Regions from separate parts of the Paenibacillus sp. FJAT-27812 genome, predicted to be linked through region 4. Evidence: riboswitches for the same ligand, from Rfam matches in the RefSeq annotation. Region 4 holds a riboswitch; each other region holds the start of a gene.
The links. A riboswitch is a leader RNA that binds a small molecule or an ion and turns the genes downstream of it on or off. The one in region 4 is predicted to bind cyclic di-AMP.

Region 1 (7,753 bases), 1.7 Mb from region 4:
TTCTCGCTTGACGCTGTGCTGCTTTCTCGGTTCGCAAGCGTACCGAAGCATGGCCGTATAGTCGATTTATGTACGGGTAACGGTGTTATTCCCATGCTTCTCACTACAAGAACAAATGCGAAGATTGATGCGGTTGAAATTCAGCCAAGACTTGCGGATATGGCTAGAAGAAGCATCTTGCTCAATCAGTTGACGGAGCAAATAACGGTTATTGAGCAGGATTTGAAATTGTATCCGAAGCTTGCGGGCAATGGGGTATATGATGCAGTGACGGTTAACCCGCCTTATATGCCGGTAACGGCAGGCGACCAGAATGAAAACGAGCATTATGCGATTGCTAGGCATGAAATACACTGTACGCTTGATGATGTTGCGGAAGCATGTTCGAGGCTCGTACGTCCCGGCGGGAAGGTGTCCATGGTCCATCGGCCATCACGCTTGCTGGATATCGTCGAAACGATGCGCAAATGGCGGCTTGAGCCGAAGCGGATCCAATTTGTTCATCCTCATGCGAATGCGGAAGCCAATATGGTATTAATAGAAGCGATGCGGGATGGAAAGCCTGATATTAAGCTTCTTCCGCCGATTATGGTATATGAGAATGGGGTGCAAATCGTTTGAACATACAGAAAAGCTTCTCAGAGGCTGCAAAAGAAATTACAGGCAGCCTATATTTAGTAGCTACGCCAATCGGCAATTTAGAAGATATGACATTCCGTGCGATCCGTACACTAAAGGAAGTACAGCTGATCGCCGCTGAGGATACAAGGCAAACACGCAAGCTGCTTACGCATTTTGAAATCGGTACCCGCATCGTCAGCTATCATGAGCATAATAAGCGGGCAAGCGGGCCAGAGCTTATCCGGCTGCTGCTGGAGGGACAATCGATTGCATTAGTAAGCGATGCGGGGCTGCCGGCAATTTCCGATCCTGGCGCTGATCTTGTGAAAGAAGCAGTTGAACATAATATCCCCGTTATTCCTATTCCTGGGGCAAACGCCGCCTTATCTGCGCTTATCATGTCAGGATTGCCGACAGAACGTTTTTTATTTGCCGGATTTCCGCCACGTGAACGTAAATCGTTAATGAAGTGGCTGAAGGATATGCAGGCTCAGAGAGGAACCCTTCTTTTTTACGAGTCCCCCCACCGTATTGGCAAAACATTGGAAGCAGTACTAGAATGTCTGGGTGATCGCCATGTTGCATGCGTAAGAGAGTTAACGAAGCGGCATGAAGAGGCGGTGCGCGGGCGAGTATCAGAATGTATAGATTGGTTTGCGGAGCATCCGCCGCTGGGCGAGTTTTGTATCGTAGTCGAAGGATCAGAAGGATCTGGCGCAAGCGAGCAGCCAGCTGCCGACATCTGGTGGTCAGAGCTTGAACTTGCTGCCCATGTTGCCCACTATGAAGAGCAGTATGGTCGGAAGGAAGCCATTAAAATGGTTGCCATTGATCGAGGATTGCCAAAAAGAGATGTATATAATGAGGTTAATAGATAAAGCTGTATAAGAAACCATTAATTAGACAAAAAAAAGACCTTCCTGGCCGGGTTCAAGCTCAGGAAGGCATCAAGGAGTATAAAAAAGGTTAGAATTAACAAGTTGATAAGTACAGTATAACCGATTTTTTTTATTTTGTCACAGGTGTTGGCATTTCAGACAAACAAATATGACAAACAATTTTTCCTTTGAAGTAAGATACGTTTTCTGCATTGCCACAGAAGATACATGCAGGCTCGTATTTTTTAAGCATGATGCGCTCGCCATCCACGTAGATTTCAAGTGCATCTTTTTCGCCTATTCCTAGTGTACGGCGTAATTCGATTGGAATAACGACCCGTCCTAGTTCATCAACCTTACGAACAATACCAGTAGATTTCATCATAATCTATCATTGCCCCTCTCAAAATACAATTCGCCATCGTTCGACATAAATTTTGCTTTTATGATTACTATAATACCAACGATTACCATAATAGTCAACCAATAAAATTGACTTTCAAAGCCGTCAGGTTAAGTATTTGACTATACACAAGGCTCATATTACTCTGTAATAGAATACAACAGCTTCGACATTTTGGAAACTAATTTACGACACTATTCGACAATAGTTTCACTTAATGTGTCGAAAATATGAACAAAGGAGATGAGAGACGATGAAGCAACAGCTGACCGAAGAGAAGGTTTTTAAGGACCCTGTCCATCATTATATATATGTTCAGGACCAAACGATTTGGGATTTAATCAATACGAAAGAGTTCCAGCGATTGAGAAGAATCCGCCAATTAGGAACCTCGTATTTAACTTTTCATGGTGCTGAACATAGCCGATTTTCACATTCGCTAGGAGTCTATGAAATTACGCGTAAAATTATTTCTCAATTCGAGCGTAACGGCTATCCCGATTGGCCTGCCGAGGAGCGGCTGGTCTCGCTTTGTGCCGCGCTGCTGCATGATGTCGGTCACGGCCCGTTCTCCCACTCCTTAGAAGAAGTATTCGACACGGATCATGAAGAGTGGACATGCAAAATCATACTGGAGAACACGGAAATCAACCAAGTGCTGCGGGCCGTATCGGAAGAGTTCCCCGCGCAAGTTGCTGCAGTTATCCGAAAAACATATCCAAAGCCCATCGTCGTAAGTCTCATTTCAAGTCAAATGGATGCTGACCGTATGGACTATTTGCTTAGAGATGCTTATTATACCGGTGTCAACTATGGAACCTTTGACTTAGAGCGCATATTACGGGTATTGCGTCCCTATAAAGGGCAAATTGTAGTGAAAGAAAGCGGAATGCATGCCGTAGAGCATTATTTGATGTCTCGCTATCAAATGTATTGGCAGATTTACTTCCATCCAGTTACAAGAAGCTCTGAGATTATTTTACGTCAAATATTTCGTAGAGCGCAGGAGCTTTATGTGGGTGGCTACACATTTGATTGGATGCCGAGCTCACTAAAAGGATTGCTTCACAACTCGATTACGGTGCAAGATTATTTGAAGCTGGATGAAGCACTCGTGCAGACCGCTTTCACGCAGTGGGCAGAGGAGCAGGATTCGCTGTTAAGCGATTTATGCGATCGATTTATGAACCGCCATTTATATAAGTACATAACGATCGAAAATCCGGATGAGGACCTTTTGAATGAGATCGGCCATTGCTTCTCTTCTATAGGAATGAATCCGGATTACCATATGGAAATTGACTTCCCGTTTGACCTTCCTTATGACGTATATCGACCGGACAAAAAAGAAGGAGAAAAGAAAGAAAAAGCGCCGATTTTGTTGTTAGACGGGCAAGATGAAATAAGCGAAATATCTGCCAAATCCGACATCGTTCGCTCGATTACGGGGCTGCATCAAGGCCAGTATCACTTGTATTATCCGGAAGAGCCGCTCAAAAAAAATATTTCCCTGATACCCGATTCGTTGAAAAAATTGTTTAAACTCGACTAAAGGAGCCTGACACTAACATGACATTACTTTTTGATACCCATACGCACTTAGACTCATATAAATTCGACGAGGATCGCGACGAGGTTATTCAGCGCGCGAAGGATGCAGGCGTACACATGCTGCTTAATATCGGCTTTAACCGTGAAACCATCCCAACGACGATCGCGCTTGCTGAGCAGTATGATTTTATTTATACGGCTGTTGGCTGGCACCCGGTGGATAGCATCGACATGCTTCCCGAGGATTTAGAATGGATCGAGCGCCTTTGCGCACATGAGAAGGTTGTTGCTATCGGTGAAATCGGCTTGGATTATCACTGGGACACGTCACCCAAAGACGTTCAGCAGCGTGTATTCCGCGAGCAAATCCGCCTAGCCCGCAAAGTAGGCAAGCCTATCGTTATTCATAACCGCGATGCGCATGAGGATGTTATTCGGATTTTGCAGGAGGAAAATGCAGCCGAGGTTGGAGGGGTCATGCACTGCTTCTCAGGCAGCTGGGAAACCGCAAAACAATGCCTGGATATGAATTTTTATATTTCGTTCGGAGGGCCGGTTACTTTCCAAAATGCAAGGGTACCCAAAGAGGTGCTTAAGCAGGTTCCGCTCGATAAAATTTTGATTGAAACCGATGCTCCATATTTGGCTCCTCATCCGTTCAGAGGGAAGCGAAATGAGTCCTCGTATGTGGCACTCGTCGCACAGACAGCAGCCGAATTATTAGGCAAATCTGTTGAAGAAATAGGCGCAATTACGACCGAAAACGGAAAAAAATGTTTTGGTATTGTCTGAAAACGAGAGAACCAGAGAGAATTTAAGACCTTTATTGCGTAAAAACTAATTTTTATAGCGATTATCGCTTAATTTTTCCGTCTTTATCCACCTTTTTCGCTTAAATCGTCTTTTATCGTATCTTTACAATTCACCTCGTATGAGGGTATGATTCAACTCAGAGCATTACATTTTGTATTGGATTTCCAGTTTGCGCTTAATCTCCATTTGGAGAGCGGGGGAACCAAATACGGGTTTTTGTACCGTGTTTTGAATTCTTCAAGGGGTGAATTTCGGAGCCTTTGCCATGAGCATTGCGTTTTCGAATAGGGCGTCTCTCTTGCCCGAATCCGTCAGCTAACCTCGTAAGCGTTCATAGAGAGTGATCAACCTCGTGCATCCATTTTTCTGTATCCCAGTGTAATCATTTACCGGGAAGCCACGAAACAGATCCTCTGTCGACGGCTTCTTTTTATTTTCGAATAAACGGGAATTTGTCGACATAGGGATTAAAGATGGGGGTGGGAGGATCGATAGCAGTACTGGATTGCGTGCTTGCACGCCAATATACTATAGTCGCGTCAGTTGTATCATGCGTAACACTTGGCGGCGGGGCTATGAAGGAGGACCGATGAAGTGGGAATACTCCAGGTTAAGGACACCCATGGGAAACGATCATCCAGCATGTCTTTCGCATTGCGATGGAAGCGTGAAAACTTGCGTTTGATTCTTTTGAGTGCTACTATCTCAATCGCTATGACTTTCATGTTTTTGGTGTTGTTGTACGGAACGGCTGTCAAAAGCGTCTCCGTAGTAGTGAACGGACAAGAAACCATTGTGGAAACGAAGCAATGGGTCCTGCAACGCCTACTGGATGAACAAGCTATCGCAATTGGACCACATGATGAGGTGTCCATACCGCTTAATGCGGCAATAAAGGACGGAGATCGAATTGAGGTTACTCAAGCGATTCCGGTAATTGTGAAAGCTGATGGCAAGACCTCTACTGTATATACGACAGAGAGAACAGTGCAGGCAGCGATCGAGGAATTAAATATTCCAGTTCGTAATCATGATAAAGTAATGCCTCCGCTTAATACGGTAGTTGATTCGGAATTAACGGTAACGGTCGTACGTGTCGACACGAAGGTGTCTGAATCCGAGCGCGCCATGCCGTACTCTATCGTAAAGAAGAAAGATCCTACGCTGGAAGCGGGCAAGGAAAAGCTCGTGCAAACCGGTAAGGAAGGCCTTATTGTTGAACATATCGAGAAGCAGTACGAGGACGGCATTCTCATTTCGAAGAAGATGGTCAGCAAGGTTGTCCAGACCGCTGCAGTTGACCAGGTTGTCGTTATCGGAACGAAGAAGGCTGAGCCAAAAGTTTCTGTGCTCTCTAACAAAAGCCAGAGCGTTGCAACGCTTACGAAGAGCGGTGTATCGTTCAAGGCCAAGACCGTACTTAAGAACTTCACGCTGACTGCCTATTCGGCAGGTGTCGCTTCTACAGGTAAAGATTCCGACCATCCGGATTACGGGATTACAGCATCTGGCTCCCGTGTGAAAGAAGGACGAACGATAGCGGTTGATCCAAAGGTTATTCCGATTGGCTGGTGGGTTTATATTGAAGGGATCGGTTTCCGCCGGGCTGAGGATACGGGCAGCGCGATAAAAGGAAACAAAATCGACGTATACTTCGATAGCAACAAAACGGCAAATAAGTTTGGCAGGAAGAAGGGCTTTACCGTTTACGTGCTCGGGCCTAATAAACCAACGTCAAGCTAATATGCGGGTTTACCATCATCTTATCGTAATATTCAATTAAATATGCCATCATAAGGAGAGGCACCGCCTCTTCTTTTTGCATGTTTGCGGGTTTATAAGAGTTTATGTTGAAGGGAATGGTCTTGATGATCAAAGAGATCATTGTCGTTGAAGGTAAAGACGATACCGCAGCGATAAAACGGGCGGTTGAAGCGGACACCATAGAGACGAACGGCTCGGCTATCGGCGAGGACGTGCTGAGAAGAATTGCGCTTGCGAACGAGCGCCGCGGCATTATTATATTTACAGATCCCGACCATGCGGGAGAGCGAATTCGCAAAATCGTTGCGCGTCACGCGCCCGGTTGCAAGCATGCTTTTTTGCCACAGGAGCAAGCTTTGTACAAGGGAGATATCGGCATTGAGAATGCAAGCCCGGATGCGATTCGCACGGCACTCTCAGAGCTCCGTACAGAGTCGCTTGACGAATCGGGAGAGATTAGCTTTGAGGATTTAATGGAAGCGGGGCTTATTGTTCATCCAGACGCTTCTAATCGACGCTTGGTTATGGGCAAGCTACTCGGGATCGGTTATGCAAACGGCAAGCAGTTCTACAAGCGTTGTACAAGCTTTCGCATTTCCAAGGTGGAATTTGCAGAAGCGTTTAAGCAAATGGAAGAGGAACTGGGGGGTTAGGAAATGAGCGATCACGATCAAAATGAGCAAAGCAAGGCTGCGGTGAAATCGGCACCCTTCGAGGTAGCAACGCCAAAGCGGACCAAAGAGATTATTGCCAAATACGGCTTCTCTTTCAAGAAAAGTCTAGGGCAGAACTTTCTGATTGACCAAAATATTTTGAACAATATCGTTGCAGCAGCTGAGCTGGATGAAACGAAGGGAGCGCTTGAGATCGGTCCCGGGATTGGCGCGCTTACGCAGCGTCTTGCGCAAGCTGCCGGCAAGGTGGCGGCGGTCGAGATCGATAACCGGCTTATTCCGATTTTAAAGGATATATTGGCTGAAGAGCAGCATACCACGGTCATTCATGGCGATGTGCTGAAGCTTGATTTGAAGCAGCTGTTCGAAGAGCAATTTGCCGATGTAACGGGCGTCAGTGTCGTAGCTAATTTGCCTTACTATGTGACTACGCCTATTTTGATGAAGCTGCTTGAGGAGAAGCTGCCGCTTGAGCACATCGTCGTGATGATTCAGAAGGAAGTGGCTGAGCGGATGGCAGCGAAGCCAGGAGGCAAGGAGTATGGCAGTCTTAGCGTGGCTGTCCAATATTACTGCGTGCCTAAGCTTGTCTGTACGGTGCCGCATACGGTGTTTATTCCGCAGCCAAACGTGGATTCGGCTGTTATTAAGCTATCCCTGCGCGATAAGCCGGCCGTTGATGTGCCGGACGAGGATCATTTTTTCCGTGTCGTGCAAGCGAGCTTCGCACAGCGCAGGAAGACGCTTGCGAACAATCTGACTGCATTTGTAGGCAAGGAACGGCGTGAGGCATTGACGGAGATGCTCCTGAAGAACGAAATTGACCCTATAAGGCGCGGCGAGACGCTTTCGCTTGAGGAATTTGCGCGGATTAGCCGCAGCATGCTGGAAGCGGGCTGGGGAGCTCAGGCGGTTAAGTCATAAAAATACTCACCATTCGCTCTATCTGCCCATAGGATAGAGGAAGAGGTGATTTACCCATGAAGCAAGGGGACCTGGTCGTCCGCAAATCGTATGGCGGTGACGTGCTATTTAAGGTTGAAGCTGTT
Region 2 (7,753 bases), 1.8 Mb from region 4:
CGTCCGTTCGGCGTATCCTCTTTATTCGGCGTAAACTTAATGCCGCGTTCTACTTTGCTCTTCGCATGCATGGCGCCAACATCGATATAAGCGACGCCATCGTCAATAATTACGCAAGCTACCGCGCTCAAATCGATCGTGCCTGCTCCAAAACCTTTATGTTTTTTGCTGCTCACTACGTTGAGCGACAGTGATTTCTTTTCCTTCTTTTCCGGTTCGACCGGTTGCCCTTGTTCTTCCGTCATACGGATTCACACCTTCCCCAATACAATAATTCCATTTTAGCTAATAATCCTTGAAAAGCAAACATATACATGCTGTAGATGCTTGTCAACGGGAGGGAAACGTTCAATGACTCCACGCTATTTCAAACAAATTTTATTCGTAATACTCGCAGCTGTGCTGCTCGGCTTGTCTGTGCAGCAAGGCTTCGGGACTGCTTGGCAATCCCAATATACTTATGCTTTCGCCCCCGCCGCCATAGCCAAGCAAGCACAAGCCCCTGTTCAAAATTCGGCCAAGCCGCCGCTTGTACAGGAGCCAAATACGGTCATGACACCTAAACCGGAAGCGCTTAGCAAACGTGTCGTTGAGTACCATATCAACGTTCATTTGCTTGATGATGCAAAAGGTTTAAATGGCGACCAGACGGTTACCTGGACCAATCCCGGCAAAAAAACAGTGTCCGAGCTCTATTTCAATCTTTACCCGAACGCCTTCAACTCAGACAAATCTACGTTTATGAAGGAATCCGGCGGCAAGCTGCGCCAGGACAAAGCAACCACGAACAGCCAAGGCTATATGAAGCTGCTTACGCTAGAAACGCTTAACGGCGAGAGCCTCCTGCCGCGTCTGCAATACGTACAGCCCGACGACGGCAACGCGAACGATTTTACCCTCGCCAAAATACGTCTGCCGGAGCCGGTTGCCCCGGGCAAATCCGTTACGCTGCGCATGGGGTATGAGGTGAAGCTGCCAGAGGTATTCGCAAGGATGGGCTACTCCGGCAATTTTGTAATGGCGGGGCAATGGTTCCCGAAAATCGCCGTTTACGAAACAGCCGGCACAAGAGGGCGAACAGCCGAAGGCTGGAACGTCCATCAGTACCATGGAAACTCTGAATTTTACAGCGACTTTGGCATATACAGCGTCCGGATTAAAGTGCCTGAAGCGTACACGGTTGCGGCAACCGGCTTCCAGACGAAGGCCATTGAGATCAAGGACCAGATGAAAATCTACCAATTTTATGCCGATGACGTTCATGACTTTGCTTGGTCGGCGTCGCCGGACTTCGTCTATGAGGAAACCGCCTACTCCGATACGGGCATTCCCGGTGTTCGGATTAAGCTTTATCTCGATCCATCCCATGCCGCCCTGAAGGATCGCTACATGCATGCCGCCAAATCCGCACTCGCAAGCTACGCCAAATGGTATGGGGAATACCCTTACAGCACGCTGTCGATCGTCGTGCCTCCAAAAGGGGCAAATGGCGCCGGCGGCATGGAGTATCCTACGCTCGTGACCGCATTTTCAGCCGAGAGCGAAAATCCCGGCTACGATCTGGAGCGAACGGTCGTGCACGAGATTGGTCACCAATATTGGTACGGCATGGTGGCCTCCAATGAATTTGAGGAGGCTTGGCTGGACGAGGGCTTTACATCCTACGCCGAGGACAAGGTGATGGAGACCGCGTACGGCGTGGAAGCGAACCTGCCCGTTGAGTCCAGCTATATGACCAACCCCGCGCCGCTCAAACAGCCGTCCTGGGCATACGGCAGCCATACGCAATACGCCGAGAACGTATATATGAGAGCGAAGCTCGTACTTATCGGCATCGAGAACCAAGTGGGCTCCAGAACGATGCAAAAGATTTTAAGGACCTATTTTCAAAAATACAAGTTCAAGCACCCCTCCTCAGCGGATTTCCAGCGTGTGGTTGAGTCGGTGACAAAGACGAAATGGCATGATTATTTCAGCCAATATGTATATGACAACCAGATGGCCGATTTCTCGGTTGAATCGATTCACGTCCGTCCGGTTAAGCAAGATGGCGCCAACATGTACGAGTCTGTCGTGCTCGTCAAAAAGAACGGCGGCAGCAATGGCGAGATCAAGGTCGTTTTGCAGTTCACAGACGGCACCAAAATCGTGAAGCTTTGGAATGCCGAGGAGTCCCACATCCAATACACGCAGCTGCATTCCGCGCCGCTCAAATGGGCGATGGTCGATCCGGGTCACAGCAACGTTCTCGACAACAAACTCATCAACAACTATATGCAGGCTCAGCTGCCGGAGGATAAGCGCACGAGGTGGAGCATTGGCGTCGTCAAACTGCTCGAAGGGCTGCTCGGGTCGCTAAGCTGGTAAGTAATTGCGTTCAAGGAGCGATTAACGATGAAGATACATGTGAAGCAAGGCTGGCAACTCGCGGTTAAGCACTTCTATCTCGTTATTTTATTATTCTTATATCAGCTGCTGTGGGGGTTTTTCCTCTACCGCTTCATTGATTCGGTCGTAACGCCGCTGCTGCGGCGATATCCGAGCGCCTATCCCTCTGAGGCCGCTGCCCATCTCTTCCTGACTGAAGCCCAGTTCCAGCTGTTCAAAACCGATCTGATTACTCCGTACGTATGGACGCTTGGCAGCCTTATGCTCCTGAGAATGCTGCTTACACCCTTGTTCAACGCCGGATTGTTCTACTCGATGAATCAGACAAGATTGGCCGGAGGAACGCGGTTTCTAGAAGGCATTCGCAAAAACTGGAAGCCCGTTGTCCTGCTCTACTGGATAGAAAGCGTCTTATCGCTGGCTCCTGCATGGTGGCTGCTCCCGCGCGGTCTCGATGCGCTGCTGCAGAGCAGCTCCATTCCAGACCTGCTTGGAACGGTGCTTCCTGGCGCCGGGCTATGGCTGCTGTGGGGTACGGTGCTGCATCTGCTGTTTCTAGCCATGCAAATCGGCGCCACATCAGGCGAAGGCGTCTTCCGGTCCTTATGGAAGGCTCTCCGCAACTTCCTCTCCTACGCAGCCATCTCACTCATCATGTGGGGAATTGGAGCCGCCGCCGGGCTTGTGGTTACCAGCATATCGATGGTATGGGCAGGCTTGTTCGCCTTGATCCTTCACCAAGGCTATTACCTTATCAAAACACTAATGAAGGTATGGACCATAGCGGCGCAGTACGATTATCTGCAGACGAAACAAACCTAACGTGAAGAAGCCTTCGCATCCACAAGCCGTTGTGGATGCGAAGGCTTTTTTATTTCGAAATAGACCGCAACTAAATCATGGTATTTCTGTATATATAAATGAAAGTAAATGAACAATGGGGGATACACATAAATGATGCGTAAAAAACTGATTTTATTGTCCATGGTATTGCTCTTATCGGGCGGTTCATTGGTTGCAGCCGACAAATTGTTTCAAAAAGTAACGCTGCTTTTTAATAATAAGCAAACCATAGAAGACGGTTTATTAGTTGATGATAAGGTGTATATCAATATTCGCGCGCTAAGCGATTCCCTGCAGGCTTTTACGCAGTGGAAGGGCAGCGAGAAGAAGCTGGTTATCCAGAAGCCTAACGTACATATGTTTTTGATGAATGAGAAGCGCACGATGTTCGGACAGGTGGACAAAGGGACGGTTCAGAAATTTTTGGTGCAAGCTCAAATCGATAATTTAAACGTTGCCATCTCTGAATTCAAGGTCACTATCGTTGATCCGAATGATAAAGAAACAACCATTGACGGCCGAAGCCAGTCCGATGATGATTTCAAGGAATTCGTCGAAAAGGATACGTTCTGGTTCAGCTCGAAGCTTGTCTCCTATGACTTTAAATTCGCAGGCAAATACAAGCTGCGGTTCTGGATGGAGCAAAAGAACGAGGACGCACAGCTGATCTCCGAAAAAATCATTACCGCAAAATAATAGCACGTCCTTATATAGAAGGAGTCGTCTTTCAAGATTGCACATCTTGGAGGACGGCTCCTATTTTTCTTTTCGCAAATCGTAATTTGCCTACATGAGAGTTTTTTAATATTCGTTCGCAAAATACTGCTGCACCGCCGTTTTTTTGCCCTTTCACTAGTCTAAAAGCCATGATACCAAGGGGACAAATCGGTATATTTTACGCGCCATCCACATAATTAATGAAATTGAGTCCTTGCATTTAGTTAAAAAGAACTACTAATGAGCGTTTATATTACACAAAAAACGGTTAAACGAATCAAATAGTCAAAAGGTTACATGAGAATTATTAGAAATAGTCAGTAAAGGCAGGAGATCAATGAAAATAATCGAATAATTCTCAAGAGCAATAAAAAACGGCCTAATTTCCTATTGGAAAACGGGGGAACCACTCTGGGTGAATTGATTCCGACGTCTGACATTTTGTCAGCGCCTGAGGAGTCATAGGGAGCCTTCAACCGAACCCCACAGCTAACCTCGTCGGCATTGGAAGGAGTTTCACAATTGAAAAAGGTTACCGCATTACTACTGGGTCTCGTTCTCGTACTCGCTTTCCAGGCTGGGAGCGCTTTCGCAGACTCAAAACTAAACGGCTTCATCAATGATCTTATTGGTACTCCGTACAAAAGCGGCGGAACGTCGTCGAAAGGCTTTGATTGCTCCGGCTTTACGAGCTATGTGTTCGAAAAAATGGGCATCGAGCTTCCACGCACATCCGGTTCGCAAGCAAAAGCGGGAGAAAAGGTTGCTAAAGAGGACCTTATTCCGGGAGACCTTGTATTCTTCGACACTGTCGGCGGAAACAACAGCACGGTATCCCACGTTGGCATTTACATAGGAGATGGCAAGTTCGCGCATTCGTCTTCTAGCAGAGGCGTTGTGACAGACAAACTTAACTCCTCTTATTATGAAAATCGTTTTGTAACTGCACGTCGTGTCATGGATGCGGATTCTTTCCAGGCATATGCCGACGGACAATAGAGTAACCTAATCCCTCTCGTTTTCGAGAGTTGCAGGGTAGGCTCATTCAGCAAAGCCGCAGTTGTTTGTCCTCAAGCGACAAATGACCTGCGGCTTTGCTGTTATTCCGCCGCAATAGGAAAGGAGCAGTCTCATATGTATTTGTTTATTCATCGCAAGGATTTGCGCACGGAAGATTTGCGCGCATTTGATTATTTGAGCAAAAAAGACACGCAGGGCATTCATTTGCTAATCATAGATCCTGTTTTAACGGACGGCGGCAGGCTAAGCAGCCACAGCGGCCGTAATTTCATGGCGCAAGCCGCCTCCCTGCTCCACAGCTATTCAAAAGCGGGGAAGGAGCTGCATGTGCTGCATGGCGATCCCGCTCTGATTACCGAAGCGCTCCTAGAAGCGCATCCGATAGATGAGGTCATCGTCCATGCCGACTATACGCCATACTCCCGGCAGCGAGATGAACGGCTTCAGCGGACTGTCCGCGGCTTAGACCGCCGCTGGATGCCGATTGCTGACGCACCGCTTGCCGATTTGGAAGCATTTCCTTCGTTTGCTCGGCGTTTAGAAGAACCTTACAAGGTATTTACGCCCTTCTATCGCATGTGGAGCAGCTATATGCTTCAGCACTACAGCCCGATGGGCGAGACGACGATTGAGGAGCTCTCGACCTTAAGTGAAATAAACAGCGTGGTCGCTCAGCAATTCGCGCTGCCGGAATCCATTTCCCATGCGCTTGGCGGCACCAAGGTTGAAGGCTCGCAGAAATCATCGGCCAAGCTGGACCGATTTATACGCGAGCGCCTTGCCTCCTATGCAGATAGCCGTGACCTTTACGCTGAGGAACATACAAGCAGGCTCGCTCGCTTCTTGAACACCGGCGCCATCTCAGCACGGCAGTCGTACGAGCTGACGCAGGGCCTGCCCGGCGCCGAGGCATGGATCCGCCAGCTTGCATGGCGTGATTTCTACTTGTACCAAGCCATGTACCACGAAGATTTTTTCCGTTACGAGCAGTTGGTGGATTTGTCCCCGTTGTCGGATGCCCATCTGGAAGCTTGGTCTACGGCTGCCACCGGCATCCCGATCATCGACGCAGCCATGACGCAGCTGAACCGCACGGGAGAGCTGCCCAATCGGCTTCGAATGGTGACAGCTATGTTTTTAACGAAAAACCTGCTGTGCCCGTTCACGCTCGGGGAGCAGTACTTCCGTCTTCACTTAAGCGATTATGACAATACGCTTAACCGCGGGGGCTGGCTGTGGTGCTCTTCGCTCGGCTATGATGCAGCGCCTTACTTCCGCATCATGAATCCCGAGACGCAGTCGCGCACCCATGATCCCAGCGGCAGCTATATCCGGCGCTGGCTCCCTCACCTCGCCCATCTATCGGACAAGGAGATCCATCAGCCGCAAAGCGGCGCTATCGTGGATCTAAAAGCGTCGCGCGCGCGGGCCATTGAAGTGTACAAGACTATCCTCAAATAGCTGGCGCTTGATCTATCCGATTCAGGTTCCGTTAGGAATGCGGCTAAGCCTTCCTTTTTCTGTATGTAACAATAAATAAACCTCCACCGCCGCTTTGAAACAGCGAACGTGGAGGCTTTTTTATATTTTTAAAGGATAAATTAACGAACTGCGCGCTGCGCCTCTCTTCTTCCCAGTACGAGCATTGCCGTGAGCAGAAGCAGCATCAACAAAACCAGAATGCTTATATACCAAAGCGTGGACTGGACGTTAAACTGATCCATAAACCAGCCCGTCACTCTCGGAAAAATAGCCCCGCCAAGCCCGCCGCATGCGACCAGCAAGCTTGTTGTCCGCTCGGTCATTCCCGGAATGAGCTCATTGGCATACACAAGCGCGATGCCGAAGATGCCGGAGAAGAACAGGCCGCTTAGCGCGACTAAAGCCAGCATCCAGCTGAGCTGTCCCATGATCGCCATAAACACAAAAACAACCGATGCTCCCAGCGTAGCGATAAGCAGATAACGCGAGTATCCCATACGATCGGCCAGCACGCCCGCAAATAGGCGGCCAAGCACCATCGTTCCCCAGAACAGGCTGAGCGCGGCGGCTGCACTGGATTCTCCTACATCTGAGCGGACGACTAGAATCGATGGCAAATAGTTGGAGAAGCTCATCTCCATCCCGACATAAATCATAAAAAACAACGCTGATAACAGCAGAAACGGAAGCGCTTTGCGCGGATAACCAAAAAAAGCAGATGATTCTGAAGCCGCAGCAACCGAATTTGCAGCATCGTTCGTATCCCCTGCCGCAGGCGTCGTTCGCGGGTTATAGGCTAGCTGATCATCCAGCTCTCCGAACGACATGGTCAGCCACAGAACAAATGTGATGCCCGCCATCGCAGCTAATATAGGGAAGGAAATCTGCCATACATGCTGCTGAATCAAGTAAGCGGCCGCCATCGGAATCAACAGCGCACCGACGCCAAAAAAGGTTTCCAGCCGGCTCATGGCAGAGGCTTTGCCGTTCTTAGCCAGGTCGATGATCATCGCACCCACTACAGCCTCCGTCATACCGAAGCCAACGCCTGCAAACGGAGCAATCGCGAGCATCCACCCCCAAGGAAGCAAGAGGCTGTAAGCCGCCTCGCTAAGGGTCAATATACCGATTGCGAGCAGTACAGCGCCCCTTTTCCCGATTCTGGTCGTGATGGACGGCGCGAGCAGCACACCGACCAGAAATCCAAGAAATTGATTCATGATCCATTGCCCGCCGTCTTTATAGGTTAAGCCATAATGAGCGATGAGCTGTTCCAAAATAGTCCCGCCCACGACATGGGCAA
Region 3 (7,753 bases), 500 kb from region 4:
GCACAAAGTAACGCTGAAGAAACGGATAAATGGCGATAATCGGCGCAGTCGCCACGATAATAACGGCGTATTTGACCAGCGAAGCGATCTCTGCCTTGTTGTTGAGAGCAGATGCGCTCGCCGCATCGAGTGCGCCCCCGCCTTGAGCCGACATCTCCTGCAGAACAAGAATCTGGCGCAGGACAAGCTGCAGCGGGTATTTAGCGGCATCGTTCAAATAAATAAGTGCCGAGAAGTAGCTGTTCCAGTTGCCTACGCCGTAGAACAAAGCCATTACGGCAATGATCGGCATCGACAGCGGCAAAATAATTTTCATGAACAGCCGCAGGTTGGTACAGCCGTCAATCTGTGCGGCCTCCTGCAGCTCTTTTGGAATGGAGGATTGAAAAAACGTGCGGGCTACGATAATGTTCCAAATCGATGCGGCTGACGGTATGACAATCGCCCACATCGTATTGACCATTCCGAGTTCCTTGACGAGCAAATAACTTGGCACCAGGCCGCCGCCAAAAAACATCGTAACCATAAACATGCCCATAAAAAAGTTGCGTCCCATAAAATCCTTGCGGCTTAGCGCATATGCCGCTGGCAGCGTCACCAATAAATTGATCGTCGTTCCAACCACCGTATAAAGGATGGTGTTGCCGTATCCGGTCCAAATGCTCGTGTTCTGGAATACACGCTGGTAGCCTTCAAACGTAATGCCTTTGGGCCATAGCCACATCTCGCCGGAACCGACTAGCTTAGGATCGCTTATAGAAGCGCTGATCATATAAATAACCGGATAAGCTACGACAATAAAAGCCAAGAACACATAGATATAGTTGCAAATGAGAAATACTTTGTCCCGTCCGCTCTCTTTAACGGCGCTCGTCATCGGTCGCACCCCCTTCTTTTACCACAAGCTGTTTTCATTGGTACGTCTTACAATCTGATTCACCACAACTAACACAAACGCATTAATAACGGAATTGAACAAGCCGATCGCGGTCGAGAAGCTGTACTGGGCATCGACAAGGCCTGAACGATACACGAATGTCGAAATGACATCGGATGCTCCCATATTCAGCGAGTTTTGCAGCAATAAAATTTTCTCAAACCCTACTCCTAGAAGACTTCCCATATTTAAAATTAATAATATGGTCATCGTCGGGACAATCGTCGGAATATTAATGTGACGCACCCGTTGGAACCGTGAAGCTCCGTCAATAATCGCTGCTTCATGCAGGCCTGGATCTACGCCTGATAGCGCTGCCAAGTATATGATCGTACCCCAGCCTGCGCTTTGCCATACACCTGAGAGCACATACATCGTCTTAAACCATCTCGGATCAGTCAGAAAATCAGGTGCGTCAAACCCTAGCCATTGAAGCAGGTGCGTGACAATCCCTGACGAAGGCGACAGGAACGTAATGATCATACCCGCCATAACGACGACTGAAATGAAATGCGGCGCATAAGTGACGGTCTGAGCCATCTTCTTAAAGAAGCCGCCCTTAATCTCATTGAAGGCAAGCGCCAGAATAATCGGAATCGGAAACCCGATAGCCAGTTCATACAGGCTAATGCTCAAAGTGTTCCATATCAAGTCCCAGAAGTAATAAGAATCAAAAAATCGGACAAAATGATCAAAACCTACCCAAGGGCTTCCTAAAATCCCTTTTGTCGGTATAAAGTTTTTGAACGCAATTTGTATGCCATACATCGGAAGATAAGAGAAAATAAGAAAGTAGAAAAAGGCGGGGGCGATGAATAGATACAGCTCCCAATTTTGAAACAATCTTTTCCCCACTCTGCTCTTCATCTTGCCCGGCTTCAGCATGCTGCCCGTTGCAATACGTTTAACCTCCTGCATAGAATCACTCCTTCCCCGTTTCGTAATTATTGTTCTTGTTTGTGTTTGGCGATTAGGATTTCACAAATGCTATCGCTTACAATTACAACGATAGCCGACAAACGGAAAACCCGTAAATATGTCGTTTTCCATCTTCATGAAAGCGCATAACTCTTATGAAGATATATAAGGAAAATAACTAGTCCGACTATTCCGACAACAACGATTATGTGTCATTTTTGTCCGAAAACCCCCGGTTTTACTGCATCCGCAAAATATACCAATCGCATTTAAAGCGGCTGACACCCCTTCGGGACAGTCAAAAATGGTGAAATCAAGAATGACATGTATGCGTTTTCATAAAAAGCTTCAAAAAGCGCCTCCAAATTAGCCAGCCGCTTGCGCTACTTTGAAAAGGCATAAAAAAGAGGCCCCGCAAAAGTTCGATGAACTTCTGCACAGCCTCTTATTCAACCTCTGCGGTTATAACCTGCGGCACCTTACTTCGACTCCATCATTGCCGCAAAAGCATCCTCTGTTATTACTCGGCGTGCCGTTACGTAACGCTTCTCATAATAGCTATCGCTCAGCTTCGTAATCGTAACCCCTTTGCTTGTAGAAGAATGAGCGAACTTTCCTTCTCCTATGTAAATGCCTGCATGGGAGACTCCTTTTCCGCTTGTATTAAAAAATACAAGATCTCCCTCACGCAGCTCATCTTTATTGACCTCAGTACCCGTCTCGGATTGAGACTGGGATGTTCTTGGCAGCTTCACATCAAACTGGTTAAAAATATGTAAAATAAAGCCCGAGCAATCAAATCCTTTATTCGTTGTGCCGCCCCATTTATACGGAGTTCCGATAACATCGCCTACTGAAGCGTCAAGCACCGAGCGCTCTGACTTCTCAGCGAGCACGCTCCCTCCGCCAAGCAATAACATGATGCAGGATAAAAATACGACTAAACTTCTTTTCAAAGCTGCTTCTCCCTTCGCTGCCTACGAGGTTAGCTTATGGGTTCGGTTGAAGATCCCTATGCTGTAGGATAATCCTTGAGCAATTCACCCTAGGTGGTTCCCCCGTTTCTTACAAAAACAAAGAATTAGGCACGTAAATAGACTACATAGTATAGTTTAATTCGATTGTTTCAGCCATAATCCTCCAAAATCTATATTAGAATCCTTTCATTTTTCATTATCTTTCCTTTTGGTTTGTCAAATAGTTGATTTATTCATGCCAAAACTGTGCTCGAGCTAGCCGATAAAAAAAGAGTATCCGTATTTACATACAGTTACTCTTTGCTTTTAAGCGTGCTCCAAATGCTTCAAGGTTTGAACAAAAATCTCTTTGACATGGTCATCATCAATGGAGTAATAAACCGTCTTGCCTTCCTTGCGGCGCTTAACGATTCTCACATTGCGCAAATAGCGAAGCTGGTGGGAAACGGCGGACTGCGCCATGCTGAGTACGAGGCATAAATCATGCACGCATAACTCATGGTTCAGCAAAGCATGTATCATTTTAACCCTTGTAGGATCACCTAGCGCTTTAAAAAGCTCAGCCAAATCAACCGCTGTCTGCTCCTGCAGCTTTGCTTGATTTAACACATTCAGATTCATATCGGTGCCTAAACAAGTATCGTCGCATTGTTCTTCCACTACTCGATCCATCTCTCTTTGCCACCGCCTTTATATTCGTACTTTTCATTATATCAGAAAGATTACGTTTAAGGCAGTCTATCCTTGTATATCAAATTTTCGGTCATTTGTCATATGAGCATACATTCATTTATTGCCAATTATGATATGATGCTTTAGAAACTAACCATCGAAACGGAATTTGGAGCTGGTAACCTTGTATATTTACTTTTTCGAAACACTGCTTTATTTGTCCTTTGCCTTTACTGGCGGTTACATATGTCTTTTATTCGTTCCTGACCGCTCAAAGCCAGCCATTAAATATCCAGTGGACTTATTCCAATACGCGATTCTCGGCATTCCATTATTCTCGTTTATGTCAATCATACGAACAACGATTGTCCTCAGCGATTTTGCCGAAAATATGTCCTTTGTGCAAATTTTGCTCATCGTATTAAAGGATTACAACTACGGGAACGCATGGATCTGGAACCTTATCATCTGTACGGTCATGTACATGATCACGGTATTAAGCGGCTTTCAGCATAAGTGGACCAAGTGGCTGCTTGCCATCACCTGGATATGCAGCATACTTGCTCACGGATGGGCAAGCCACCCGACCGGTTTCTCCGCCACATGGGGATTTCTCTCCCAATCCATCCATGTCGCTGCCGTATCGATTTGGCTTGGAACGCTTCTCTTGGCAGCATGGTTCACAAGGGGCGAACTGAGATGGAACGCTTTTATCCGCTGGTTTACGCCGCTATCGATTGTAAGTATGGCGCTTATCATAGCCGCTGGGCTAGTGATGATGTCGCTTATCGTTGACGGATATATCAATTCATGGGGCATCAATTACGGCGAAGCCCTTCTGCTCAAGCATCTTGTCTTTCTGCCGCTTCTCCTTCTTGGCTTTATGAACGGTTTTCTGGCGAAGCTAACGAATAATGGCAAAGATGAACGCAAGCTGCTATGGTGGCTTCGCCTTGAAACGTTTGTAGCCCTTGCGGTTCTTATCATTACAGCCTTTATGGGCGTACAGGAGCCCCCGCATGAAGACGAGTTTGAGCTGCCGACGCCTTCTCCGTTATTTAAGCGGCTGCATGGCCAAATGCAAACCTTAGACCTGCAATGGAGCTGGGGTTTTGCGCCGCTTGCGATGATCGCACTCGGGCTCATTGCTCTGGCTATGCTGATTCCTCTATATAAAAGAGAAAAACGCGGCCTATTTATCACAAGTATGTTAATGGGTATATTGCTTCCGTTCCTCGGTATACTCTTATCTGTTAAGTAAAGGCACGAGATCATTTCCTGCGAATATGATACCATCGGACTGTTTAGAAACAGCTCGATGGTTTTTTTATGTTTTTATGTCACATTTGGGGAGAATAAGTTTGACATAAATGTTGGATTCGCATATTATATGAGCAAGTATTCATATATTGATTTTGAAAGAAGGCTAACGTATGAATGAATATCGCATAAAGGGGCTGTCCTGCGGCGGATGCGCCCTCCGTATGGAGGAAGAGATCAAGCAATTGGAGCATGGCGATGATGCAAAGCTTAGCTATAACTCAGGAAAATTAACGGTTAATCCGCAAATTTCCATGGTCGAAGTCAGAAAAATTTTAAAATCGGACAATGCCTACATCGAATCGAGCGCGGAATCAAATACCGAGCACAATCATAATCACCATGATCATGACGGTCATACGCATGATGGACATGATCATGGTCATGACCACAGCCATGAAGACGGCAATGGGAAAATGCTGAAATTGCTCATTACATCCGGCGTTGTTTATGTCGCGGCATTGCTGCTTGACGGCGTACTCGACAAACAAGCGGTCATTATTTTGTACGTGCTTGCGACGATTATTAGCGGCTACACCACCTTTTTCCGCGGACTCAAAAACCTATTCAAACTAAAATTTAATATCGATACGTTAATGACGATTGCATTAATTGGCGCGGTTGCCATTGGCGAATGGAAGGAAGCTACGCTCGTTGCCATTTTATTTGGGCTTAATGAGCTGCTCGAAGGGTATGGAATGGAGAAGGCGCGGCGTTCCATGGAGGCTTTACTCCAAGTTGCCCCTAAGGAAGCCTTAAAGCTGGACAACGGCCAAGAGGTGATCGTTCCGATCTCCTCCCTGCAAGTCGGCGACTTCGTGAAAATAAAGCCCGGCGAGAAAATCCCATCGGACGGTACGGTCACAGACGGGAAAAGCTCGGTGAACGAGGCTGCGATTACGGGAGAATCGCTTCCGGTTGAGAAGGAATCCGGCGAGCCCGTATTTGGCGGCAGCATTAACAATGAGGGACTGCTGGTCGTTCGAATCGATAAAGCGTACAAAGATTCTTCCTTGGCTAAAATACTCCATCTCGTGCAAGAAGCACAGGAAACCAAAACGCCAACTGAACTCTTTATTAATAAATTCGCCAAATATTATACGCCGCTTATTATGCTTGTTGCAGCGCTTGTTATGCTTGTGCCTCCGCTCCTCTTTCAAGGAGATTGGATGACATGGCTTTATCAAGGCTTATCGGTACTCATCGTTGGCTGCCCATGCGCACTGATTCTTTCCTCCCCCATTGCGATTGTTTCGGGAATTACGAGAAATGCACGCAACGGCGTACTGGTCAAAGGCGGCGTGTTCCTAGAGCAGCTTGGCAAGATCGATACGCTCGCTTTTGATAAAACAGGCACTTTAACGAAGGGCGAACCGCATGTCGCTCAATTGGAAGCTTATGAAGAGGAACTGTTTTTCCAAGTGGCTGGAGCGATCGAGAAGTCCTCTTCCCACCCGCTGGCAAAAGCGATTATGAAGGAAATAGACAGCAGAAGCATCATCGTGCCTGAACCGGATGAGATTCAAACGCTGACTGGCCGAGGGATTAAAGCGCAGGTTAACGGTCAGACGTACTGGCTTGGCAATGAAAAGAGCATCGCGCATATTGCGGTTCCAAGTCCAATCCAAAGCCGCATCGAACAATTAAAAGACGAAGGCCTCACCCTTGTACTCGTTGCAGACGAGCAGCAGATTCTAGGCATGTTCGGCATTGCAGACGAAATTCGTGAGGAAAGCCGCTCTGTCATTGCAGCTTTGCACAAGCTGGGAATTACAAGCACCGTCATGCTGACAGGCGATCATCAGAAGACCGCTGCCAAAGTGGCTTCGGCTGTCGGCGTCTCCGAATTTTACGGGAGCCTGCTTCCGGAAGACAAAGTGAAGCGAATTAAAGAGCTTTCTGCCAACCATAAAGTAGCGATGATCGGTGACGGCATTAATGACGCTCCTGCTCTCGCGTCCGCGCAGCTCGGCATTGCGATGGGCAAAGGAACGGACAGCGCGATCGAGACGGCGGATATCGTCCTTATGCAGGATCATTTGGGCAAGCTTCCGGAAGCCGTTTCGATTGCCAAGAAGGTCAATCGCGTCATTCGTTTCAACATCGTTGTCTCGCTGGGGCTGAAAGTAATCGCGCTCTTGCTTACGATTCCCGGCTGGCTCACCTTATGGATCGCCATTCTCTCCGATATGGGAGCTACCGTATTCGTTACGCTGGTCAGCTTGACCCTATTAATCGAAGGCAAGAAACGTCTCGGTTAAGCACATCATATAAAGAGCCGCTAGAAACATTCTAGCGGCTCTTTGCTTGCACGTTTATTTGAGCTCCTTCGGCTTCGATTGATCGTCTGCTTTCTCATCCGGGTCTATTATACCTTTTGCGCCTCTTCTGAACTCGGACAACGTCGTGCCAATCGCTCGGCCAAGCTGTGGCAGCTTGGATGGTCCAAAGAGCAGCAGCCCTAAAATAACAAGCAATATAATGCCCGCGACACCAATATTCATCGGCATTTCAATCTCCCCATTTCCTGCTTGGTCCTAGAAGTTAACCAAAAGAGCCGTTACATACATCATCAAAATGCCAAGCGTCAGACTGGAGAAGTTAAGCCATGAGACGGAAGGTGCCCCTGCAGCCCTAGCGTCTCTTAAAATCATTTTGAAAATCACATAAATGACTTGAACGATGGCACCTGCGCCAATCCCGAAGAACAACGCTGCCAACGTCTGATTAAAGACGAATCCGCCGACCCAAGTTCCGATAATTGCCGGTCCTCCGCCCAAGACGGCTAAGGCGAGGAAGGTTTTGAGTGTCGGCTTCGCTTTCAGGAGCGGCGCTGCGATTCCAATTCCTTCGGTGATATTGTGCAGCGTAAAACCAATAATAAGGAATGATCCGAGCGCAGCCTCTCCCGCTGCAAAGGCAGCGCCAA
Region 4 (7,753 bases):
AATCGCAAGCATAAACATCGCTGGGATAATCGCAAAATATTTGGCGACGTCATTCGCAATACTAAAGGTTGTAAGTGCGCCTCTTGTCATAAGCAATTGCTTGCCGATGGCAACAACCTCGATAATTTTGGAAGGATCGGAATCCAGATCCACCATATTGGCCGCTTCCTTCGCGGCAATCGTCCCGCTGTTCATGGCAAGGCCAACGTCCGCTTGCGCCAGCGCAGGCGCATCGTTCGTGCCGTCACCTGTCATAGCGACCATCTTGCCTTCCGCTTGCTCGCGGCGAATGACGGCAATTTTATCCTCGGGCTTGCTCTCGGCAATAAAATCATCGACTCCCGCTTCACGGGCGATTGTAGCAGCCGTCAGCGGATTGTCGCCCGTACACATAATCGTTTTGATGCCCATCTCGCGAAGCTGCTCGAACCGTTCCTTCATCCCCGGCTTCACGGTGTCCTTCAAATAAATAACGCCAAATATTTCATTGTCCACCGCCACAGCGAGCGGCGTTCCGCCTAAAGTGGCGATCGTATTCGAAATTTTTTCCAGATCGGAGGGAATGGTTCCTCCTTGTGCCGATACCCATTTGCGAACGGCATCGACAGACCCTTTGCGAACATGGCGTCCATCCGTCAAATCGATGCCGCTCATCCTTGTTTCTGCCTTAAAATCTATAAACTCGCCGCCTTCGGCTAGCGATGCATCATAGCTCAAGCCTTGCTTTTTCATCCATTCGAGCACGGATCTTCCTTCTGGCGTTTCATCCTTAAGCGAGCTGATCGCGGCCCATTCCGAAAGCGTCTGTATGCTGCTGCCTGCGACGGGAACAAGCTCGCTTGCCATCCGGTTGCCGAATGTAATCGTACCTGTTTTATCCAAAATCATCGTGTTAATATCGCCTGCCGCTTCAACGGCTTTGCCTGACATCGCCAGCACGTTGAACTGTGTAACCCGGTCCATGCCCGCAATCCCGATTGCGGATAGCAGACCGCCAATCGTCGTTGGTATCAAGCACACAAGCAGCGCGATCAATACAGGTATTTCTAATTGGATATCCAAATATTTAGCGATAGGCTGCAGCGTTACGACGACGATCAAAAAGATAATCGTCAAGCTCGTCAGCAGCGTATTGAGCGCGATTTCGTTTGGTGTCTTTTGACGTTTTGCGCCTTCAACGAGCGCAATCATCCGGTCGATGAATGACTCGCCGGGCTCGCTCGTCATCCGAACCTTAATCCGGTCGCTAACGACCCTTGTTCCGCCCGTCACGGAGCTGAAATCGCCGCCCGCTTCTTTAATAACAGGAGCTGATTCCCCCGTAATAGCTGATTCATCGACCGAAGCCAAGCCTTCAATGACTTCGCCGTCGCCGGGAATCATCTCGCCTTGGGAGACGATGACGATATCGCCCTTGCGCAGCTCCGTCGATGAAACGACGGTTACAGAGTCGCCAAGCAGCTTGTTCGCGCTCATTTCCTGCTTGGACTTCTTGAGCGAATTTGCTTGCGCCTTGCCCCTGCCCTCTGCAATCGCCTCGGCAAAATTGGCGAACAGCAGCGTAAACAGCAAAATGAAAAATACGGTTAGATTAAAGCCGATTCGCTCCTGCGAATCAAAGTAAGCCGGGAAAACCGCCATCAGCAGCACGATAACCGTACCTGCCTCGACGACAAACATAACCGGGTTTTTCATCATGACAGCTGGATTCAATTTGACAAAGCTATCAAGCACAGCGCGTTTTACGGCATCCGCTGACAGCAGCTTCTTCTTCTGATTGCTATTCATTATCGTTCACCTCATTCGTTAGCGGAGTGTTAAAAATTCTGCGACCGGCCCAAGCACGATGACCGGCAAAAAGGTTAGCGCACCGATTAAAAGCACAGTGCCGATTAATAATCCGGTAAACAATCCATTATCGGTGCGGAACGTGCCAATCGTCTCCGGCACAGTCTGCTTGCGTACGAGCGAACCCGCAACGGCCAGCATCGCAATCATCGAAATATAACGGCCGAACAGCATAACAAGCCCGGTACTCATATTCCAAAAGGACGTGTTGTCTCCTAATCCCTCAAACCCGGAGCCATTGTTCGCTGCCGAGGATGTAAATTCATACAGCACTTGGCTTATGCCATGAAAGCCTGGATTCGTGATGGCTCCCTTGCCCAGATCCGTCATAAAGGCGATTGCTGTAGGCACTAATATAATGAAAGGATGTGTAAGAATAGCGACCGCAATGAGCTTCATTTCCCGCGGCTCTATTTTTCTACCCAAAAATTCCGGCGTTCGTCCAACCATCAGCCCGCATATGAAAACGGCGAGTATCGCATACATAAGCATGTTGATGAGGCCGACGCCCTTGCCGCCAAAGACGACATTCAGCATCATTTCGCCAAGCGGAACCAGGCCGCCGAGCGGCGTAAGCGTATCATGCATATTGTTAACGGTACCGGTCGTTGCTGCTGCCGTCACCGTAGTGAACAATGCGGACTGCGCGATGCCGAACCTTACTTCCTTGCCTTCCATACTGCCTTGCGAAGCATCGATGCCAAGCGCGCTCATCGCTGGATTGCCTGTTTTCTCTGACGTGTACGCTACGCTCAAGAACACGAGGAACAGGCACATCATCGCAGCGAATACGACCCAGCCCTGCTTTTTGTTTTTGGCGAATAAGCCGAACGCATACGGCAGTGATGCCGGCAATGCCCACATCGATAAAATTTGGATGACGTTTGTCAAAGGATTTGGATTTTCAAAGGGATGCGCCGAGTTGACGCCAAAAAATCCGCCGCCGTTCGTCCCCAAATGCTTGATCGATTCCAGTGAAGCGACAGGACCGATTGCAATTTGCTGCATCGCGCCCTCTAACGTTTTGACCGTCAAGGTTGGATCAAGTGTCTGCGGCACATGAAGGGCCACGAGCACAAGCGTAATAACAAAGGATACCGGAAGAAAGATCCGCGTATGTGCCTTGACGAAATCCTCGAAGAAGTTACCGATCGTTTTCCCTTTGCTTGTAATGCCGCGGACAAAGGCAATCGCCACCGAGAAGCCCGTTGCCGCTGACGTAAACATCATCATCATGAAGAGAAATACGATAGGGAGCTCTCTCCGCTGTAATGCTGCAGGTTCGTATTTGTGATAAAGCTGATGACCGTATTAAAGGTAAGCGTCGGCTCCATGCTTCCCATCCCATTTGGATTAAACGGAAGCGCGTTTTGCAAACGCAGAATCAAATAACTGAAAGCTACCAATATAATATTGGTTGCGATAAAGCTAAGGGCGTACATTTTCCAGCTCATGCCCTCGCGCCGTTTTAAACCAATAATTTTATAAATCAGCCGCTCAGAGCCTCCGAACACCTTGTCTAACCGATTTTGCTCATTCGAGAACACGTGATAGACATAGGTGCCTAACGGTTTTACTAGCAATATCAGAATCGCTATGACGATCAGCAATTGCAAAATATCCATTGTAGGTAATCCTCCTCCACTAAAACTTTTCCGGATGAATTAAGGCATATACGAGATAAACGAAAACAAACAAGGCCATTGCCATTACGATGATCATTGGCTTTCGCCCCCCGTTTGGTCGACAACGCTGCCGCACCAAGCTAAAAACCCGTAAAATAAACCGAAGCAAGCCAGCAAAGCGACGATCATATAAACATCTAGCATATTGTTTTCCTCCTGTATTATTTGTGGCTTAATAGAAAACCGACTTCGCCGTTTTGAGAATATACGATATGGTCTGCGCCCAGCCCTTTATAAATCGCCCGCGGATTCCACTGCTGCGTGATCACGTAGATCGGCTTGGCCGTCCATATCCGGCAGCAATGGACGAAGCGGCAGCTAAGCGCGAAGCTGCTCTCGAATATGAACACTTCACGAATCGGATAATGCGGCGGCTGCCAGCTTTGGCGATCATTCGTATTGATGTAATGAACGTTCATGATCCCCTGCTTGCGAAGCAGCTTCTCCTCCTGCTTGCTATTTGTCAACACGATAAATTTCATTTGATGAAACATTAACGTCCGTATAAATGATTTGCCAGATTCGTTGAACCCCGCAACGATAATATGCTCTTCTACCAACACCCGTATCCTCCATTTGGCAAAAATAGCAACAAAAAAGAAGCCTTGGGATAAGAGGTACCAATCCCGCGGCTTCTTATACCCCGCAGCTAAAATAAGCCGCGGGAAGCGCGATGGCTGTTGCCCCTCTCGAGTACACTTACGAGGTTAGCTGTCGGATTCGGGCCTGAGAGTTGCCCTACGCCTGGCTGCTGCCAAGCGATTCACCCCATGAAGCAGCAAGCGTGCTTACACGCCTTATGCTTCGTTGGTTCCCCCGTTCCTGCTGGTGCAGGATTCAGTAAATTTTAACCATTTTCTAGCAATTTCCCCGTTTTTGGGCAGTAAAAAACCACAGAGGCCTATGACACTCTGTGGTCGACTTTAATCGATCACAAGTTTCATCAATCCTCTCCAAGTCCACGCTTACGAGGTTAGCTGTCGGATTCGGGCGGTGAGAGTCGCCCTACTTTGACCGGTGTCCATGGCACCTGTCAAAGATTCACCCCTGCTCTGCGGCCGTTCGACTCTCACATCGAACATGCGCAAAGCTTATTTAGTGGTTCCCCCGTTTTCCGCATTCACGGAAACTCAGCGATCAGTAAATCGAAACTTATTAGTAAATCCTGTATCGAATCTTACTCCTCGCTATTGACACTGTAAAGAGAGTCCGCTGGCGAATTTAGCTAATTTCAGCCCTGCAGAACGTTTCGCAGCGCTTACATAGAATTCGATCTCGATATATCTCACTATTTCTACGCTTTACTCCTATTTTCGAAAATAGTGTCATTCACCCAACCACCGTTTATCAGTGCGAATTATCAGATTTTTCAAAAGGAGAGATTAGAAGAGGATGAACGAGTTTTTCGGTGAATGAAGCTGTTTTTACTGCATAAATGATTGTATATCTTGCAAAATGGCTTTACGATGCCCAATCCCGAAATACCACTGTTTTACAATAATCACAATCGGGTTTACTATAGACGGCAAGCCGATTTAGGCTAACTATTATCGCTGAATTTTTCATTTGAAAAAGCGGGGGAACCAATCGCGGACGGCAAAACAGCTTGTTCGCATGGGGTGAAACCGAAGCCAATTCGCTTCGGTAGGGCGTCTCTCTAGCCCGAATCCGGCAGCTAACCTCGCAAGCGAATTTGAGGAGAGATTATTGAATGACCACGCAAGCAGACATTTTTTCAGAAAAACTAGCAGCGCAGCCTGCAGACTCTATTATGATCAAACGAATCGAAATGTTTGTTCTGCCCTCCGTTTTGCCCGAGCCTTCCAGCTACCGGATTTGTCTCAAGGTGACGAGCGACATAGGCTTGGGCTGGAGTGAATTATTTATAAAACGATCCGAAAAACCATGCGACTGGACTAGATGGAGCAGCATGCTGCTTCGGTTCATCGGCATCTTCCCTCTCGCCGCGCCCTCCCTGCTCCAGCGGAATTCCATGATTAAGGACGAGCGCCTTGTGCATTTATTTGCTGCCGCGGCACCGGGCTTAGTCGGTACTCACTCATTTTGTCCATTCCGTAATCATGACTGGGATGAGGCTGTTTTATTCAAACAAGCAATCTCATACATTTCATTGTTTTAAATCAAAAGATTTACAGATAAGCAATTAAGGAATATAATGAAGAGTACAATATTAACGCTGAATTTTTCGATTGAAAAAACGGGGGAACCAACGCGAACGTTAACTAACGTCCCGCAAGGGGTGAATCCAGGGACTTGTAATCCTGGTAGGGCATTCTCTCTAGCCCGAATCCGACAGCTAACCTCGTAAGCGAGCAAAGGAGAGATTTATTCATGTTGACCAATTGTGCAAACCATCTGCACCATTTCACGGAACAGACCCCTTCTTTATCCGTCACACGAATCGAGCTATTCGTCATCCCTGCTCTCGCAGTCGATTCTGCAGGCTATCGCATTTGCCTTCGTTTAACAAGCAATCAAGGATTCGGATGGAGCGAGCTGTTTGCTAGCGATACCGAGGATTCGATTGACCTGGAACGTTGGAGCGATCTGCTTCAGAGCTTTATCGGCAGCGTCCCTCTTCCGCCGCTTCACCATTTCCAATACGACAAAACGGATGAGGACGGACGTATTCTCGACCTATTCGCCTCTGCAGTCAATCATGTTCTCGCACATTCCGCCGATTCGTCTCCGTACAACAGCGATCTTGAAGAATCTGTTTTGCGTCAACGCTCTGTCTCCTATGTTTCTTTGGATTAAATGATTTTATTGCAAAAAAAAGACAGTCCAGAACAAGCAACTAGGTTCTGGACTGTCTTGCTTTTTGCCTGCTATGTCCTCAGCTTCTGCAATGCCCGGTCAAGCAGCATCTGGCTGCCCTTCTCCGTAATTAGTACTTTGCGAACCATTGATGATAACATCCGCATGCCACCTTGTCGCCTCCACATAACGGTCATGGCTGAATCTGACCACATCAAGATATTCTTTTATCGCTTCTTCCACCGAGTAGCGCTCAATCGACAAAGAGTCATTCAAGTCCTCTAATACCTTATCTATGTCAACAGCGGACGGATCATTGAAGTCTTCATAGGCACTCCCAGTGAATTCCGCTACCGTTATGACGACCCTCTCCAAGCATACTGAATTCACTCCTATTTTAATACATGAAGGATCGCTTGTCCCCTTACTCAGCACGAAAAGCCCGCGCTCTCCTCAGAGAGGCACGGGCTTCTTTGTTTCCGGTCGATAAGCTTAGATCGATGCTAATGCGGCACGCTGCTCTCTAACTTTGTACGTTGCCAGCATCATGTTGCGCAGCGAAGCCACCGTTTCTTCCATGCCGCGCGTCTTCAAGCCGCAGTCAGGATTGATCCAGAAGAGGGCAGGATCAAGCACTTTAATCGCACGCTCGATCATGCTGACCATTTCCTCAACGGACGGCACGCGCGGGCTGTGGATGTCGTATACGCCAAGGCCGATCCCTTGGTCATAGGTGTTCTCCTCGAAGCTGTGAATCAGCTCGCCATGGCTGCGTGACGTTTCAATGGAAATAACGTCCGCATCAAGCGCCAAGATCGAATCGATAATGTCGTGGAACTCGCAATAGCACATATGGGTATGGATTTGCGTCGTGTCGCGCACATCTGATGTGGACAAGCGGAATGCATGCACGCCCCATTTCAAATAAGCATCCCAGTCGCTGCGCTTAAGCGGCAAGCCTTCACGCAGTGCCGGCTCATCCACTTGGATCATCTCGATGCCAGCCGACTCAAGCGCTTTTACTTCCTCGGACAATGCCAGCGCGATTTGGTATGCCACTTGCTCGCGCGTAATATCGTTGCGGGCAAAGGACCAGTTCAATATCGTAATCGGGCCAGTCAGCATCCCCTTCACCGGACGATCCGTTAGCGACTGCGCATACACGCTTTCGGTTACGGTCATTGGCTCGGTAAATACGACATCTCCGTAAATAACCGGCGGCTTCACGCAGCGGGAGCCGTAAGATTGTACCCAGCCGTTCTGCGTAAAGGCGAAACCATCCAATTTCTCGCCGAAAAATTCAACCATGTCCGTCCGCTCAAATTCACCGTGAACGAGTACGTCAATGTTAAGCTCTTCTTGGATTTCGATCCAGTTTTTAATTTTTCCATTAATGAAGGAAGCGTAGTCTTGCGAGCTAAGCTCATTCTTTCTCCACTTCT

Region 1: it holds a riboswitch for cyclic di-AMP, as region 4 does, so the genes downstream of both, ADU23_RS08805 (3D domain-containing protein) here and ADU23_RS15710 (hypothetical protein) in region 4, are expected to answer to the same signal.
Region 2: it holds a riboswitch for cyclic di-AMP, as region 4 does, so the genes downstream of both, ADU23_RS08210 (C40 family peptidase) here and ADU23_RS15710 (hypothetical protein) in region 4, are expected to answer to the same signal.
Region 3: it holds a riboswitch for cyclic di-AMP, as region 4 does, so the genes downstream of both, ADU23_RS13545 (C40 family peptidase) here and ADU23_RS15710 (hypothetical protein) in region 4, are expected to answer to the same signal.

The regions. Positions count from the first base shown of each region.
Region 1 covers NZ_LIGH01000001.1:2,046,941-2,054,693, reverse strand. The annotation lists gene ADU23_RS08830 (tRNA1(Val) (adenine(37)-N6)-methyltransferase) at 1-621, shown strand, start outside; gene rsmI (16S rRNA (cytidine(1402)-2'-O)-methyltransferase) at 618-1,499, shown strand; gene ADU23_RS08820 (AbrB/MazE/SpoVT family DNA-binding domain-containing protein) at 1,630-1,884, opposite strand; gene ADU23_RS08815 (HD domain-containing protein) at 2,156-3,454, shown strand; gene ADU23_RS08810 (TatD family hydrolase) at 3,472-4,245, shown strand; cyclic di-AMP (ydaO/yuaA leader) riboswitch at 4,429-4,612, shown strand; gene ADU23_RS08805 (3D domain-containing protein) at 4,861-6,009, shown strand; gene rnmV (ribonuclease M5) at 6,135-6,683, shown strand; gene rsmA (16S rRNA (adenine(1518)-N(6)/adenine(1519)-N(6))-dimethyltransferase RsmA) at 6,687-7,628, shown strand; gene yabG (sporulation peptidase YabG) at 7,685-7,753, shown strand, end outside.
Region 2 covers NZ_LIGH01000001.1:1,922,747-1,930,499, forward strand. The annotation lists gene ADU23_RS08190 (YwhD family protein) at 1-245, opposite strand, end outside; gene ADU23_RS08195 (M1 family metallopeptidase) at 352-2,367, shown strand; gene ADU23_RS08200 (hypothetical protein) at 2,395-3,210, shown strand; gene ADU23_RS08205 (hypothetical protein) at 3,343-3,927, shown strand; cyclic di-AMP (ydaO/yuaA leader) riboswitch at 4,315-4,467, shown strand; gene ADU23_RS08210 (C40 family peptidase) at 4,471-4,947, shown strand; gene ADU23_RS08215 (cryptochrome/photolyase family protein) at 5,083-6,429, shown strand; gene ADU23_RS08220 (MFS transporter) at 6,570-7,753, opposite strand, start outside.
Region 3 covers NZ_LIGH01000001.1:3,218,458-3,226,210, reverse strand. The annotation lists gene ADU23_RS13555 (carbohydrate ABC transporter permease) at 1-877, opposite strand, end outside; gene ADU23_RS13550 (ABC transporter permease) at 896-1,822, opposite strand; gene ADU23_RS13545 (C40 family peptidase) at 2,335-2,811, opposite strand; cyclic di-AMP (ydaO/yuaA leader) riboswitch at 2,815-2,953, opposite strand; gene ADU23_RS13540 (ArsR/SmtB family transcription factor) at 3,139-3,504, opposite strand; gene ADU23_RS13535 (copper resistance D family protein) at 3,689-4,765, shown strand; gene ADU23_RS13530 (heavy metal translocating P-type ATPase) at 4,938-7,085, shown strand; gene ADU23_RS13525 (twin-arginine translocase TatA/TatE family subunit) at 7,140-7,328, opposite strand; gene ADU23_RS13520 (ZIP family metal transporter) at 7,362-7,753, opposite strand, start outside.
Region 4 covers NZ_LIGH01000001.1:3,714,625-3,722,377, reverse strand. The annotation lists gene kdpB (potassium-transporting ATPase subunit KdpB) at 1-1,788, opposite strand, end outside; partial or broken gene kdpA (potassium-transporting ATPase subunit KdpA) at 1,807-3,473, opposite strand; gene kdpF (K(+)-transporting ATPase subunit F) at 3,493-3,558, opposite strand; gene ADU23_RS15715 (hypothetical protein) at 3,695-4,096, opposite strand; cyclic di-AMP (ydaO/yuaA leader) riboswitch at 4,215-4,386, opposite strand; cyclic di-AMP (ydaO/yuaA leader) riboswitch at 4,481-4,679, opposite strand; cyclic di-AMP (ydaO/yuaA leader) riboswitch at 5,075-5,238, shown strand; gene ADU23_RS15710 (hypothetical protein) at 5,245-5,673, shown strand; cyclic di-AMP (ydaO/yuaA leader) riboswitch at 5,719-5,880, shown strand; gene ADU23_RS15705 (hypothetical protein) at 5,886-6,311, shown strand; gene ADU23_RS15700 (hypothetical protein) at 6,411-6,686, opposite strand; gene metE (5-methyltetrahydropteroyltriglutamate--homocysteine S-methyltransferase) at 6,804-7,753, opposite strand, start outside.